One region of the Luteimonas dalianensis genome, then DNA from elsewhere that is predicted to be linked to it. Evidence: predicted binding sites of a transcription regulator. Region 1 holds the regulator's gene; the other holds the start of a gene.

Region 1 (3,406 bases):
CGAGAAAGACGACTCCTGCGACAGCTGGAACTCGGTGATCAGCTGGCGCCGCAGCTGGTGCACGTTCAACTCGGTGGTGTCGATCACCGCGTCGGCCAGCAGCCGCAGCGGCCGCAGCACCTGCCGCTCCAGCGCGATCGCGTCGGGCAGCGACAGCCCCAGGTGGCTGAGCGGGTGCCGGCGGCGGGTGTCGGCATAGCGTTTGAGCAGCTGCTGGTCGCCGGTTTCGAAGAACACCAGCTTGGGGTTGAACCCCAGCTCTGCCACCGCCGACAGCCACTGCGGGATGTTGACCAGATCGTTGTGCCGGTTGCGCACGTCGATCCCCACCGCCAGCTTGCGCGGCATGCCCGCGTCCTGGCCGACGCTGCGCACGAAGTCGGGCAGCAGTTCGGCCGGCAGGTTGTCGGTGCAGTAGTAGCCCAGATCCTCCAGGGTGTTGAGCGCCACCGACTTGCCGCTGCCGGACATGCCGCTCACGATCAGCAGCGAGGAATCGGTGGCGCTGGTCATCGACTGTTCCCCTGGGTGGACGTCGGCTCTGCGGCCCCGCGGGGCCGCCGGTTCAGCCGAAGCTGCCGTCGCGGGCGGGATTCTCGCCCCGGTGGTGGTCGCTCAGCTTGCCCTTGTGCTTGGCCAGCAGGCGGTCCAGCTTGTCGTAGAGCAGGTCGATGGCGGCGTACATGTCCACGCCGGTGGCGTCGGCGTGGTGGGTCTTGCCGGCCACGGACACGTTGGCTTCGGCCTTGTGCATCGGCTTTTCCAGGCTCAGCTGCGCGCGCAGGTCGAAGTGCTGTCCCTCGAAATGGCGCGACAGCCGGCCAAGCTTGGATTCCACGTAGTCGCGCAGGGCGGGGGTGACCTCGATCTGGTGTCCGTGGGTTTCGATACGCATCGGCAGGCTCCTCATTCTTCGTCGGATGTTTTTCACGTCGCGCCCGGACAGATTAACCGAACGCGGGGGGCGGGCAAGCCGCCGCCCATGCATCCTTTGACCACCAGCGAGGCCCGCAGTTCAGCCCAGCCGCACCCGCTCGTGGGAGGAGGGGATGTTGAGCGCTTCGCGGTACTTGCTGACCGTGCGCCGGGCCACCATCACGCCCGCGGCCTTGAGCGCCTCGGTCAGGCGCGCGTCCGAAAGCGGCTTGCCGGGATTCTCGGCTTCCACCAGGCGCAGGATCATCTGCTGGATGGCGGTGCTGGAGGCCTGGCCGCCGGTGTCGGTGCTGACCCCGGAGGCAAAGAAGTCGCGCAGCGGCAGGGTGCCGCGGGGCGTGTGCACGTACTTGCGCGAGACCGCGCGCGAGACCGTGGATTCGTGCATGCCGATCTCGGCCGCCACCTCGCGCAGGGTCAGCGGCCGCAGCGCCTGCGGGCCGAACTCCAGGAACCCCGACTGCTGGCGCACCAGGCAGTTAACCACCTTGAGCAGGGTCTCGCCCCGCTGCTGCAGGTTGCGCAGCAGCCAGCGCGCCTCCTGCAGGCGCCCGCGCAGGTAGCCGGCGTCGGCGGCGCTGGCGTGCTGGATCATCGCCTCGTAGCCGCGGTGGATGCCCAGCCGGCCCAGCGGGCCTTCCACCAGGCTCACCTTCCACACGCCTTCATGGCGGGAGATCACGCAGTCGGGCGCCACGTAGGTGTCGTGGGGGAGTTCGCCGATCCGCGAGCCCGGGTGCGGGTCGAGCGAGCGCAGCAGGGCCAGCGCCTCGTCCGCGTCCTCGCGCGGGCAGCCCAGCGCCTCGGCCAGCCGGTCGCCGCCCAGCCGCGGCAGGCTCCCGATCAGATCCACCACCATGCGCTCGGCCAGGGCCCGGCCGGGCGTGTCGTCGTCCAGCACCTCCAGCTGCAGCAGCAGGCACTCGGACAGGTCGCGCGCGCCAACCCCCAGCGGATCCATGTGCTGGATCCGGTGCAGCACGGCGAGGATCTCCTCGTGGCTGCACACCAGTTCCGGCGCCAGGGTGGCCGCGATTTCGTCGAACGGTGTGCGCAGGTAGCCGTCGTCCTCGATGGCGTCGATCAGCGCCTCGCCGATCACCCGGTCGCGCGGGGACAGCTGGGTCAGGTTCAGCTGCCAGGCCAGATGTTCGCGCAGGCTCTCCGAGCCGCTCATGCGCTCGGTGGCGTCCCAGTCCCCGTCGTCGCCGTCGGTGCCCACGCGGGCGCCGGACTGCCAGCTCTGGGCGATGTCCCAGTCGCCGTCGGAGCCCACGTGGCTGTCGGCCGGCGGTACCTCGACGGGGGTTGCATCGGGGGTTTCGGCGGCGGCCGCCAGCGGCGCCTGCTCGTCCCATTCAAGCAGCGGATTGGTCTCCACCGCCTCGGCGATCTCGGCGTCCAGCTCCAGCGACGACAGCTGCAACAGGTGCAGCGCCTGCTTGAGCTGCGGCGTCAGCACCAGTTGTTGGCCCAGCGATGTCTGCAGGCGTTGCTTCATCTTTCCCCATGATGCAACGTCCGGGCATGCACGGCCCGGACACCCCTTCATTTTACGCGCGGCCGACGGCTACAGGCGGAACGCCTCGCCCAGGTAAACCCTGCGTACGTCGGGATCCGCGAGCAGTGCATCCGGCGCCCCCTGCGCCAGCACGCTTCCTTCGTTGAGGATATACGCCCGGTCGCAAATGCCAAGCGTCTCGCGCACGTTGTGATCGGTGATGAGCACGCCGATGCCGCGATTCTTCAGGTGGCGGATGATGCGCTGGATCTCGCCGACCGAAATCGGATCCACGCCGGCGAAGGGCTCGTCGAGCAGGATCAGGCGCGGCCTGGCGGCCAGGGCGCGGGCGATCTCCACCCGGCGCCGCTCGCCGCCCGACAGGCTGGCGCCGTGCTGGCCGGCCACGTGGGTCACCTGCAGCTCGTCCATCAGGCTTTCCAGCTCGGCTTCCAGGCCCTTGCGATCCAGATCCTCGCGCAGCTCCAGCACCAGGCGCAGGTTGTCGGCCACCGACAGCTTGCGGAACACCGACGGCTCCTGCGGCAGGTAGCCAACGCCCAGGCGCGCGCGCCGGTACATCGGCTCGCCGGTGATGTCGCGCCCGTCCAGCACGATGCGCCCGGCATCGGCGGGCACCAGGCCGACGATCATGTAGAAGCAGGTGGTCTTGCCGGCGCCGTTGGGGCCCAGCAGGCCGACCACTTCACCGGCCTCCAGGGTCAGCCCGAAGTCGCTGACGACCTCGCGCGACCGGTAGCGCTTGCGCAGTCCCTCGGCGGCCAGCATCAGTCGCCGCCGTTTTCGCGCTGGGCGCGCGGCTGGATCCGCATCCGCACGCGGCCGGCGCCTTCGCCGCCGGCCTCCACACGCTCGGTCTGCATGTTGTAGACGATGCGCTGGCTGGCCATGTTGCCCTGCGGCTGCTCCACGTGGGCGTCGCCGGTGATCACCATGGTCTCGTTGGCG
Region 2 (3,406 bases), on a different contig from region 1:
GATCGCCGCGTCCTGATCCATCAGCGGCTGCGCGCAGGCCATCTGGGTCTGCATGAGCGTGCCGATCCGCAGCGCGTCGCCGTCCTGTTCGTAGCTGCCGCCGATGCCGTTGCAGCCGCCGGTCACCGACACGCGGCCATCGCTGAAATCGAGCTGCAGCGGCCGGTCCGGGTTGCCGAACAGGGCGTCGATGCGTTGGCCGTCGGCGTCGACGGCTTCGGCCAGCTGCCAGTGCCAGGCGTCGAGCCGGCCGGCGGACGTGGCGGGCGCGGCATTCGCGGCATCCGCAGCGGGGGTGGCGGATGCCTGCGGCGGGTCACCGGCAGGCGGGGCAGGCGTGCAGGCCGCGAGCGCGAGCGCCAGCGGCGCTGCAACAAGCGCCGGCAGGGACAGGGAACGGTTCATGCGCAGACTCCAGGGTCGGGGGATACCGGGGAGAACGTACACCAATCCCGAACGGGGTTGATCGCGCCCGCCTGCGCGCCGGCCGCTCAGCTGCCGGAGTGCATGAACAGCAGCAGCGCCGCGCCCAGGATGATCCGGTAGACGGCGAAGCCGGTGTAGCGGTGCTTGCGGATATAGCCCAGCAGCCACTTCACCACCAGGAAGCCGGTGACCGTGGCGGCGGCGAACGACAGCGCCACCTGATCCCAGGCCTCGTCGCCCAGGCCGCCTTCCAGCCACAGTTCCAGGAACGCGTAGCCGCTGGCGGCGAACATGGTCGGGATGCCGACCAGGAACACGAACTCGGTGGCCGCCGAGCGCCGGGTCAGGCCCGCCAGCATCGCCATGAAGATCGCCGCCGCCGAGCGCGAGGTGCCGGGGAACACCCCGGCCACCACCTGTGCCAGGCCCACCAGCACCGCCACCGTCCAGGTCACGTCGGTGCGGTCGCCGCGGCGCTCGGAAATGCGTTCGGCCAGGATCATCCAGATCCCGCCGATCACCAGCGCCCAGGCGATCGGGGTCACCGTCTCCGGCAGCTCCCAGCCCGCCAGCCGCACCGGCAGCCCGACCGCGGCGGTGACCGCAAACGCGGCCACCAGCTTGATCGCGTAGTCGCGGTTCTCGCGCCGATCCAGGCCGGTGACCAGATCCCAGATCCGCTGCCGGAACACCAGGGTGATGGCCAGGATCGCGCCGGCCTGGATCACGATGTTGAAGAAATCCGAGCGCGGCCCGAGCCAGTGCTGGGCGATCAACAGGTGCCCGGTGCTGGAGACCGGCAGGAACTCGGTGAGGCCTTCGATGATGCCCAGCAGCAGGGCGGCGAGCAGGTCGGACACTGGCGTGGGCGCGGTTGGGCGACGGGCAAGGATACGCGATCGCAGGGCCGGGTTCGGCCGGGTGTTGCGCCGCACCATAACGGTGCAGCCCCATGGCGGGCGGGCCAATGTGGTGCACGGAGGGCGTCCGCGGGGATGAAATCCACAACGGATCAGTCACTTGCGGAACGAAAATGGTTGGCACGGCCCTTGCGGTACCTCTCCGGTATTCCCAACCCAAGCCCGAGGCCCCCGTTCCATGTCCTTCGATAACGTCGAAAAGCTCACCAGCGACCACCGGATCGAATTCATCGACCTGCGCTTCACCGACATGCGTGGCGTCCAGCACCACGTGACCTACCCGGCCTCGATCATGGAGCCGGCCCTGTTCGAGGACGGCAAGATGTTCGACGGCTCCTCGATCAACGGCTGGCGCGGCATCCAGAACTCGGACATGGTCCTGCTGCCGGACGCGTCCACCGCCTTCGTCGACCCGTTCGCGGCCGATCCGACCCTGGTGCTGACCTGCGACATCCTTGATCCGACCACGATGCAGTTCTACGAGCGCGACCCGCGCGGCATCGCCCGCAAGGCCGAGGCCTACCTGAAGTCCAGCGGCATCGCCGACCAGGCCTTCTTCGGTCCGGAGCCGGAGTTCTTCGTGTTCGACTCGGTGCGCTACGGCAACGAGATGGGCCACACCTTCTTCCACGTCGACTCCGAGGAGGCGCACTGGAACTCGGCCCGCGAATACGAGCACGGCAACAGCGGCTACCGCCCGGGGATCAAGGGCGGCTACTTCCCGGTGCCGCCGGTGGATTCGCTGCACGACATCCGCGCCGAGATGTGCAAGACGCTGGAGCAGGTCGGGCTGGAGGTGGAGGTGCACCACCACGAGGTGGCCAACTCCGGGCAGTGCGAGATCGGCACCCGCTTCAACTCGCTGGTGGCCAAGGCCGACGAGCTGCAGACGCTCAAGTACGTGGTCAAGAACGTCGCCTTCCGCAACGGCAAGACCGCCACCTTCATGCCCAAGCCGCTGGTCGGCGACAACGGCAGCGGCATGCACGTGCACCAGTCGCTGGCCAAGGGCGGGGAGAACCTGTTCACCGGCGACGGCTACGGCGGCCTGAGCCAGACCGCGCTGTGGTACATCGGCGGCATCTTCAAGCACGCGCGCGCGATCAACGCCTTCTCCAACGCCTCCACCAACTCCTACAAGCGCCTGGTGCCGGGCTTCGAGGCGCCGGTGATGCTGGCCTACTCGGCCTCCAACCGCTCCGCCTCCTGCCGCATCCCCTACGTGCCCAACCCGAAGGCGCGCCGGATCGAGATGCGCTTCCCCGACCCGATGCAGTCCGGTTACCTGACCTTCGCCGCGCTGATGATGGCGGGCCTGGACGGGATCAAGAACCAGATCGACCCGGGCGGGCCGAGCGACAAGGACCTGTACGACCTGCCGCCGGAGGAGGAGAAGGACTTCCCGACCGTGTGCCATTCGCTGGACCAGGCGCTGGAGGCGCTGGACGCCGACCGCGAGTTCCTCAAGGCCGGCGGGGTGTTCACCGACGACTTCATCGACGCCTACATCGCGCTGAAGATGAAGGAGGTCACCGCGTTCCGTTCGGCAACGCACCCGCTGGAATACCAGATGTACTACGCCGTCTGAGCGGCTGATGGGGAAGGACGGGCCTGGCGCTCCGTAGCGCCGGTCCACGGGATTCCGGCACCGGGGAAGGGTGCCGGACGACCGGCAAGCCGCCGCAGAGCGGCCGCCGGCCAAGGGAAGCGACGGGAGGGTTCCACAACGAGGGACCTGCGTCATGTACCTGGAATCACAAGCAAGGGGAATCGGGCCGGCGCCACGCGCATCGTGCGCGCAGCACCCGGATGAAACGACTGGACGGGTTGGCCCGCGCGCACGGTGTGCCGGGCCGCCGCCGCGTGCGCGGCATTCGGACGGAGGACTCGCATGAAACTGATCGTCGCCATCATCCGCCCCTTCAAGCTCGACGAAGTGCGCCAGGCACTGGGCGAGATCGGGGTGAAGGGCCTGACCGTCACCGAGGTCAAGGGCTTCGGCCGGCAAAAGGGACATACCGAGCTGTACCGCGGCGCCGAGTACGTGGTCGATTTCCTGC

What was found. The regulator sigma-54, encoded in region 1, starts transcription at its own class of promoters, with help from an activator protein. The targets are predictions, from matches to a motif close to TGGCACGNGCNTTGC.
Region 2: the regulator sigma-54 is predicted to act here: its motif matches at 1,465-1,479, upstream of glnA (type I glutamate--ammonia ligase).

Annotation. Positions count from the first base shown of each region.
Region 1 covers NZ_JBMPPO010000003.1:302,120-305,525, reverse strand. The annotation lists gene rapZ (RNase adapter RapZ) at 1-513, opposite strand, end outside; gene hpf (ribosome hibernation-promoting factor, HPF/YfiA family) at 566-895, opposite strand; gene ACOZ90_RS05960 (RNA polymerase factor sigma-54) at 1,016-2,437, opposite strand; gene lptB (LPS export ABC transporter ATP-binding protein) at 2,507-3,226, opposite strand; gene lptA (lipopolysaccharide transport periplasmic protein LptA) at 3,226-3,406, opposite strand, start outside.
Region 2 covers NZ_JBMPPO010000002.1:78,904-82,309, reverse strand. The annotation lists gene ACOZ90_RS02600 (DUF4377 domain-containing protein) at 1-405, opposite strand, end outside; gene ACOZ90_RS02595 (undecaprenyl-diphosphate phosphatase) at 492-1,286, opposite strand; gene glnA (type I glutamate--ammonia ligase) at 1,525-2,934, shown strand; gene ACOZ90_RS02585 (P-II family nitrogen regulator) at 3,238-3,406, shown strand, end outside.